Regions from separate parts of the Pseudomonas sp. PGPR N4 genome, predicted to be linked through region 1. Evidence: predicted binding sites of a transcription regulator. Region 1 holds the regulator's gene; the other holds the start of a gene.
The links. The regulator sigma-54, encoded in region 1, starts transcription at its own class of promoters, with help from an activator protein. The targets are predictions, from matches to a motif close to ANTGGCATNNANNTTGCTNT.
Positions count from the first base shown of each region.

Region 1 (4,209 bases):
TGCGTGCCGAGGTCAACCCGGATGGCACCGAGGTCGAGCTGATCGACAAGGTACGGGTTGCTCGCACCGACGAAAAACAACGCGAAACCATCATTACCAGCACGCGCATGACGGTGTTCCCGCAGAAGCAATATGCGCAGACCGAGCAAGCCGTTAGAATCGACGGCGCCGGCGGCACCACCACCGGCGTTGGCATGAAAGCGTATTTGAAAGACGGCAGGATGGACCTGCTGTCCAACGTAAGAGGACAGTATGAGGCTCGTTAAAACCCTCCCTTTTTTGCTCAGCCTGAGCGCAGCACTGGGAAGCGCGAGCGCCTTGGCCCTGCCGAACGATCGTGACCAGCCAATTCGTATCCAGGCCGACGACGCTCACCTGGATGACAAACAAGGCGTAGCTACCTACCGCGGCGACGTGATCATCACCCAAGGCTCGATGATGATCAAAGGCAACACCGTGACCATGACCCGTGCCGCCAATGGCGACATCGACGTGGTGACTTCGGTGGGCAACCTGGCCTACTTCGAGCAACAGCAGGACGCCGCCAAGCCCGACAAGATGAAAGGCTGGGCCGTGACCATTCAATACCAGGCGCAAAAAGACACGGTGATTCTGACCGACCGCGCCAAGGTCGAGAATGAAAGCAACACCACCGAAGGCGAGAAGATCGTCTACAACACCAAGTCGCAGGTCGCAACCGCAGGCAATGCCGGTGGCGCCGCCACGACCAAGCGTCCGCGCATCGACATGGTGATCCAGCCGAAGAAGAAGGCCGAGTAAATGGCGACTCTCAAAGCCCAGCATCTGGCCAAGAGCTACAAGGGCCGCCAGGTGGTTCGCGACGTCAGCCTGTCGATCGACAGCGGCCAGATCGTCGGCTTGCTCGGCCCCAACGGTGCCGGCAAGACCACCTGCTTCTACATGATCGTCGGCCTGGTTCAGGCCGATCAAGGCCGCGTGCTGATCGACAACAATGACGTCAGCCACCAACCCATGCACGGCCGCGCCCGTGCCGGGATTGGCTACCTGCCGCAGGAAGCGTCGATTTTCCGCAAGCTGTCGGTTGCCGACAACATCATGGCGATCCTCGAAACGCGCAAGGAACTCGACCGTGACGGCCGTCGCAAGGAGCTGGAAAGCCTGCTGCAGGAATTCCATATCAGCCACATCCGCGACAACCTCGGCATGAGCCTTTCCGGTGGCGAACGCCGCCGTGTCGAGATTGCCCGCGCCCTGGCCACCGCACCCAAGTTCATTCTGCTGGATGAACCGTTCGCTGGCGTCGACCCGATCTCGGTAGGTGACATCAAGCAGATCATTCATCACCTCAAGGCCAAGGGTATCGGTGTGTTGATCACCGACCACAACGTCCGCGAGACGCTGGATATCTGTGAGACAGCCTACATCGTCAACGATGGTCAACTGATCGCCGAAGGCGATGCCGAGACCATTCTGGCCAACGATCTGGTCAAGGAAGTCTACCTGGGCCACGAGTTCCGGCTCTGAGGCCCTTGCCTGGGCACTGGCAGCAGCAAGCTAAAACAGCTTAAGTGTTACAGTGCTCTAGGCAAACGCTACAAATTAAGGCATATAACTTGCTTGAAATTGGCGCCGCGGCGCCCTTCGTGTAGTGGATGGCGCAGATGCGCCGGCGGACAAGGTATTAAGCCCAAGCTATGAAACCATCGCTCGTCCTAAAAATGGGCCAGCAACTGACGATGACCCCGCAGTTGCAACAGGCCATTCGTCTGCTTCAGCTCTCGACCCTGGACCTCCAACAGGAAATTCAGGAAGCGCTGGAATCCAACCCGATGCTCGAACGCCAGGAAGATGGCGAAGACTTCGACAACAGCGACCCGCTGGCCGACAGTGCCGAAAGCAAGCCAAGCGCCGAAAACCTGGAGAACAGCTTCCAGGACAGCGGTTTTCAGGATGGCAGCCTGCAGGAAGGCAGCGCCGCCAGTCAGAACCTTGAAGAAGGCGACTGGAACGAGCGCATTCCCAACGAACTACCGGTCGACACCGCCTGGGAAGATGTCTACCAGACCAGCGCCAGCAGCCTGCCCAGCAACGACGATGACGAGTGGGACTTCACCACCCGCACCTCTGCTGGCGAGAGCCTGCAAAGCCACTTGCTGTGGCAACTGAACCTGGCGCCGATGTCCGATACCGATCGCCTGATTGCAGTAACGCTGATCGACAGCATCAACCAGCAAGGCTATCTGGAAGACACCCTCGAAGAAATCTGCGCAGGCTTTGACCCGGAGCTCGACATAGAGCTCGATGAAGTCGAGGCCGTGCTGCACCGTATTCAACAGTTCGAACCCGCCGGCGTTGCCGCACGCAACCTGGGCGAGTGCCTGCTGCTGCAGCTGCGTCAGTTGCCGGCCAATACGCCTTGGTTGACCGAGGCCAAGCGCCTGGTCAGCGACTTCATCGATATGCTCGGCAGCCGCGACTACAGCCAGCTGATGCGCCGTATGAAGCTCAAGGAAGACGAGCTGCGGCAGGTCATCGAGCTGGTGCAGAGCCTCAATCCGCGGCCTGGTTCGCAGATCGAGTCGAGCGAGCCGGAGTACGTGGTGCCTGACGTGATCGTGCGCAAGGACACCGACCGCTGGCTGGTCGAGCTGAACCAGGAGGCCATGCCGCGCCTGCGGGTCAACCCGCAATATGCAGGCTTTGTCCGCCGCGCCGATACCAGCGCCGACAACACCTTCATGCGCAACCAGTTGCAGGAAGCGCGCTGGTTCATCAAGAGCCTGCAGAGCCGCAACGAGACCTTGATGAAGGTCGCCACGCAGATCGTCGAGCACCAGCGCGATTTTCTCGAGTACGGCGACGAGGCGATGAAACCGTTGGTGCTGCATGACATCGCCGAAGCAGTGGGCATGCATGAGTCGACCATCTCCCGCGTCACCACCCAGAAGTACATGCACACTCCGCGTGGCATCTTTGAGTTGAAATACTTTTTCTCGAGCCACGTCAGCACCTCCGAAGGCGGTGAATGCTCGTCCACGGCGATCCGCGCGATCATCAAGAAACTGGTTGCAGCGGAAAATCAGAAAAAGCCATTGAGTGACAGCAAGATCGCTGGTTTACTGGAGGCACAAGGCATCCAGGTAGCCCGTCGCACCGTCGCCAAGTACCGCGAGTCGCTCGGCATAGCACCGTCGAGTGAACGCAAGCGACTGATGTAGCCCCGGGATGTGCCACAGCGTTTTTGTGGCAGGTGCAAGACCTGCCTCTTTATGCACGGGCAACAAAGGAGAAGCTGTATGCAAGTCAACATCAGTGGACACCATGTAGAAGTAACCCCACCACTGCGCGACTACGTCGAGCAGAAGCTGAAGAGACTCGCAGGGCACTTTGACAAGATCACCAACGTTACGGTGATCATGAAAGTCGAGAAACTGCAGCAGAAGATCGAAGCGACTCTGCAGATTCCGGGCGGCGAAGTGGTTGCCAATGCCGAAGATCTAGACATGTATGCAGCCATCGACAATTTGGCTGACAAGCTCGACCGCCAACTGAAAAAACACAAGGAAAAACAGCAAAGTCTCCTGCAAGGTGCAGCTGCTCGCTGACCCCCCTCATCCATGATCCGACTTGAAACCATCCTGACCCCCGGCCGTTCCCTGGTGAACGTGCCGGGCGTCAGCAGTAAGAAACGCGCCCTCGAAGAAATCGCCAAGGTCGTAGCCAGCGAAGTCAGCGAGCTCGACCAGCAAGAAGTCTTCGAGAAGCTGATCGCCCGCGAAAAACTGGGCTCCACCGGGTTCGGCAATGGCATCGCCATTCCGCACTGCCGCCTCAAGGGCTGCGCCAATCCGGTCAGCGCCCTGCTCCACCTGGATCATCCAATCGATTTCGACGCCATCGATGGCGCCCCCGTGGACCTGCTGTTCGTCCTGCTGGTGCCCGAAGCTGCCACCGATGCTCACCTTGAGCTGTTGCGCCAGATTGCCAGCATGCTCGATCGCGAAGATGTGCGTAAGCGTCTGCGCGCTGCGAGAGACAACAAGGCCTTGTACCAGGTCGTCCTGGACGTGCAAAACGGGAGCTGAGCATGCGCCTGATCATCGTCAGCGGCCGCTCTGGCTCCGGCAAGAGCACTGCACTTGCCGTGCTGGAAGACAATGGCTTCTACTGCATCGACAACCTGCCCGCCGGGTTGCTGCCGCAGCTGGCTGAAAACGCGTTGATCAA
Region 1 is NZ_JCAUKV010000003.1:147,789-151,997, reverse strand. It holds gene lptC (LPS export ABC transporter periplasmic protein LptC) at 1-266, shown strand, start outside; gene lptA (lipopolysaccharide transport periplasmic protein LptA) at 253-780, shown strand; gene lptB (LPS export ABC transporter ATP-binding protein) at 781-1,506, shown strand; gene AC58X1_RS14460 (RNA polymerase factor sigma-54) at 1,677-3,200, shown strand; gene hpf (ribosome hibernation-promoting factor, HPF/YfiA family) at 3,279-3,587, shown strand; gene ptsN (PTS IIA-like nitrogen regulatory protein PtsN) at 3,600-4,067, shown strand; gene rapZ (RNase adapter RapZ) at 4,070-4,209, shown strand, end outside.

Region 2 (4,209 bases), on a different contig from region 1:
AGGTCGATGCGCTGACCGCCGGTGATCTTGGTATAGAGGTCGTATTTTTTCGCCACCTGGCCGATCACGATCAGCTTGTCCGGTGTTATCTCGCCACCGGGAATGCGCGGCACCACCGAGTAGGTGCCGTTTTTCTGCATGTTGGCCATGAAGGTGTCGTTGGTGTCCTGCAGCGGCACCAGCGCGGCGTCCATGATCGGCTGGTTCCAGCACGAGGCCAGGATCGAACCCACCGCCGGTTTGCAGATGTCACAGCCGACATGGCCTTTACCGTGACGCTCGAGCAGCTCAGTGAAAGTGCGGATGCCCTCGACCCGGACCAGCCCATAAAGCTCCTGGCGGGTATAGCCGAAGTGCTCGCACAGGCTCTTGTCGACGGTGACCCCACGGGCAGTCAACTCGTGCTCGAAGACCTGCTTGAGCAGCGCCGCGCAACCGCCGCAACCGCTGGCCGCCTTGGTGCAACTCTTGACCGCGGCGAGGTCGCTGCAGCCGCTGTCGATCGCCGCACAGACCGCGCCCTTGCTGACGTTGTGGCAGGAGCAGATGGTCGCCGTATCGGGCAAGGCATCGGCACCCAGCGCCGGCGCGCCGCCGCCCTGCGGCAGGATCAGCGTGGCCGGATCAGCTGGCAGGGCAATGCCGTTCTGGCAGTACTGCAGCAGGGTGTCGTAGTAGCTGTTGTCACCGACCAGCACCGCGCCGAGCACGTGCTTGCCGCTGGCATCGACCACCAGCCGGCGATAGGCCGCGTTGGCCTCGTCGATGAAGCGGTAACTGCGCGCGCCGGGAGTCGCGCCGTGGGCGTCGCCGATCGAGCCGACATCGACTCCAAGCAGCTTGAGTTTGGTTGACATGTCGGCGCCGGTGAACGGGGTGGACGTTTCACCAAGCAACAGCGCAGCAAGGTTGCGCGCCATGCTGTAACCGGGCGCGACCAGGCCGAACACGCTGCCATTCCACGAGGCGCACTCGCCGATGGCGAAGATCTGCGGGTCGCTGCTGCGGCAATCGTGGTCGATCGCCACCCCGCCACGCGCACCAATCTCCAGGCCGCAGGCGCGGCCGAGGGCGTCTTGTGCGCGGATACCGGCAGAGAACACGACCAGGTCGGTTTCAAGATACTCGCCACCGTCGAAATTCATTCGATAGCGGTACTCACTGCCGGTGCTGATCGACTGGGTGGCGCGTGACACATGCACCCCCACGCCCAGCGCCTCGATCTGCGCCTTCAATGCCGCGCCGCCTTCGCTGTCGAGCTGCACCGGCATCAAGCGCGGCGCGAACTCCACCACGTGGGCTTCCAGGCCCAGCGACTTCAAGGCGTTGGCCGCCTCGAGGCCCAGCAAGCCGCCACCGACCACCACACCCCGGCGGCTGCCGCTGGCGGCGGCGCGAATGGCGTCAAGGTCATCCAGAGTGCGGTAGACCAGCCGCGACGTGCCGCTGGAGCCTTCGAGTGGCGGCACGAACGGATAAGAGCCGGTGGCCAGGACCAACTGGTCGTAGCCATAACGGCCCTCTGCGGTGACCACTTCACAGCGCTCGCGATCGATTTCGAGCACGCCCTCGCCGAGGTGCAGGTGCACGCCGTGGCGATCGTAGAAATCCGCCTCGCACATGGCCAGCGCTTCGCTGTCGCTGCCGGCGAAGTACTCTGAGAGATGTACGCGATCGTAGGCGCGCTGACGCTCCTCGCCGAATACGCGCACCTCGAAGCGCGCCAATGCGCCGCGCTCGACCAGTTGCTCGACGCAGTGATGGCCGACCATGCCGTTGCCGACGATGACCAGTCGCTGAAGTTGTCCGCCGTTCGCTGTTGCCTGCATAGCCGATCCTCGATCACGGGTTGGCGGGGTTGGCCGCCGCAAAGACAAAAAAAAACGCCTGGAGCCGAAGCTCCAGGCGCCTTTGCCTGTTCTCATCTGGGTGAGGCCCCTGATTGATCGCCGTTGATCAGTGGGGCGTGTTGTTGCTGGGTCAAAGCAGGGACTGTGCCAGTTCTGGGGTATTGAGGTGAACCATGGGTCCGCTTTGCGGCCCTTTCCGACCGGTCCGGCGCCCCGGCAAGGCCGCTACAGGGATCGGCGCGGGTGCAGACGGTAGTGGCGAGAAAGTCGATGCGCCGCCTATGGTGGATTTTCGACTCGTCTTGGTGCACGTGTCCCCATCCTGGGGCACGGCGCTGCGCTGGCAAGGCTGGGTGCCATGGGGATATGCTGCAGCCTGATTCAAGCGAGGTCTTTGAAGCGCCAATGTCCCAAGTCATCCTCAAGACAGTCGAACAACTCGACCTGATGCGCCGCGCCGGCCAGTTGCTGGCGCAAGTGTTTGCCGAACTCGACGGTTTCATCCGCCCCGGCGTGACCACGATGCAGATCAACGACCACGCCGAGGCGTTCATCGTCCAGACCCTGCGCGCCCGGCCGGCCAGCAAGGGCCAATACGGTTTCCCCTATTCGCTGAACACTTCGGTCGATCACGTCGTCTGTCACGGCATGCCCAAGGCTGACGAAGTGCTCGCTGAAGGCTCGATCGTCAACGTCGACATCACCCTGGAACAAGGCGGTTATATCGCCGACTCGTCGAAGATGTACCGCATCGGCGCGATCAGCGCTGAAGCCGAGCGGTTGGTAGAAACCACTTATGACGCGCTCTGGCGCGGCATCGAGCAAGTTCGCCCGGGGGCCACTCTGGGCGACATCGGCCACGCCATTCACAGCACCGCTGAAGCGGCTGGCTACAGCGTAGTACGTGAATACTGTGGCCATGGCATCGGCCAGCAGATGCACGAAAAACCGGAAATCCTCCACTTCGGCCAACGCGGCATGGGCATGAAGCTCAAGCCTGGCATGGTCTTCACCATCGAGCCGATGATCAACCAGGGCGCGCGCGGCACCCGCGAGCTGAAAGATGGCTGGACGGTGATCACCCGCGACGGCGCGCTGTCGGCGCAGTGGGAACACACCGTTGCGGTCACTGCTGACGGTTATGAAGTGCTGACCCTGCGCGAGGAAGAACGTCTGGCCGGAAAAACGGTCAGCTGAAGCGCCATCCCGAGCAGGCCATTTGCCGCCGTGCTGGCCGCTATTTACAATCGCCACCCGCAAGGCCGGCCGTCATCCCTGTTCTGCGCCGGCCCAGGAGTCCGTGTCATGGAAGAAACCGCGCAGCATTGGCTGCATGCCTTGTCCGCACCGATGGCTGCCCTCAACGGTGCCAGCTACACCGCGCCGGACTATCACGAGGGCGACGACCAGAGCGACCTCGAACGCTGGTGGGGCATCAGCAACCGTGCGCAGTTGCTGGACATGCTCGGCATGGCTGACAACGGCCACGCCACCGAGCTGTCCGAAGCCTACTGGCAGTTCCAGCGCTGCTTGCCCATCCAATGGCAAGCGCTGCTCGAGCGCCTGCCCGAGCGGGACCGGATCAAGTACCAGTACGCCGCCCGCACCTACCCGGACTGCGGCCCCGGCGGCACCCGCGCCTGGGACCTGGGGCGGATGAGCTTTCTGCTGCGCGCCGGGCTGAAAAAGTCCTATATCACTGCCGAAGAAAGCCTCTACCTGCATTACCGCCTGGCCTTGCGTGCCCGTCATTACTACAACAGCTGGGACGGCTACCTGGCCGGCTACCTGTTCGGCAAGGCGCTGTGGAACGTCTCTGACAGCAGCGACCAGGCACTCGCCGCCGAACTCGAACGCCAGGGCAATGAGCACTGGAACCGCTGCATCCTGCTCAACCTGCGCCTGGGTGCCAGCGAGCTGCTGGCCAGCCTCAGCTGGGATCTGCCATTACCTGAACCGGAACGCCCGGCATCGCTGGAAGAGGACTGCTGGTCATGAGTTGCTGGATACGCCTTGGCCTGGAACCGACCCAGGACCTCAATCTGATCCGCCAGGCCTACCGCGGTCTGCTGCCGGCACATCATCCGGAAACTGACCCGCAAGGTTTCCAGGCGCTGCGCGAGGCCTACGAACAAGCGCTGCGCCTGGCCCGTGAAAGCGAGGCCGACGCCGCGCCAGTGGTCGAAGCCGAAGCCAGAGCTGACGAGATGTCAGGCGCATTGCGCGGTTTTCACCGGTTGCTGGAAGACCCCACCCTGCGTTTCGATCCCGCCGCTTGGCAGGGCTACATCGCCGAGCTCGACGAACTGCCGTTGGACGAACTGGAACAACTGAGCTGGCAGCTGCTGCATGAACTGCG
Region 2 is NZ_JCAUKV010000001.1:2,053,928-2,058,136, forward strand. It holds gene nirB (nitrite reductase large subunit NirB) at 1-1,829, opposite strand, end outside; gene map (type I methionyl aminopeptidase) at 2,256-3,047, shown strand; gene AC58X1_RS09230 (DUF1266 domain-containing protein) at 3,156-3,848, shown strand; gene AC58X1_RS09235 (molecular chaperone DnaJ) at 3,845-4,209, shown strand, end outside.
Region 2: nirB (nitrite reductase large subunit NirB) is a predicted target of sigma-54. The motif match lies at 1,983-2,002, and genes of this name have one in related genera.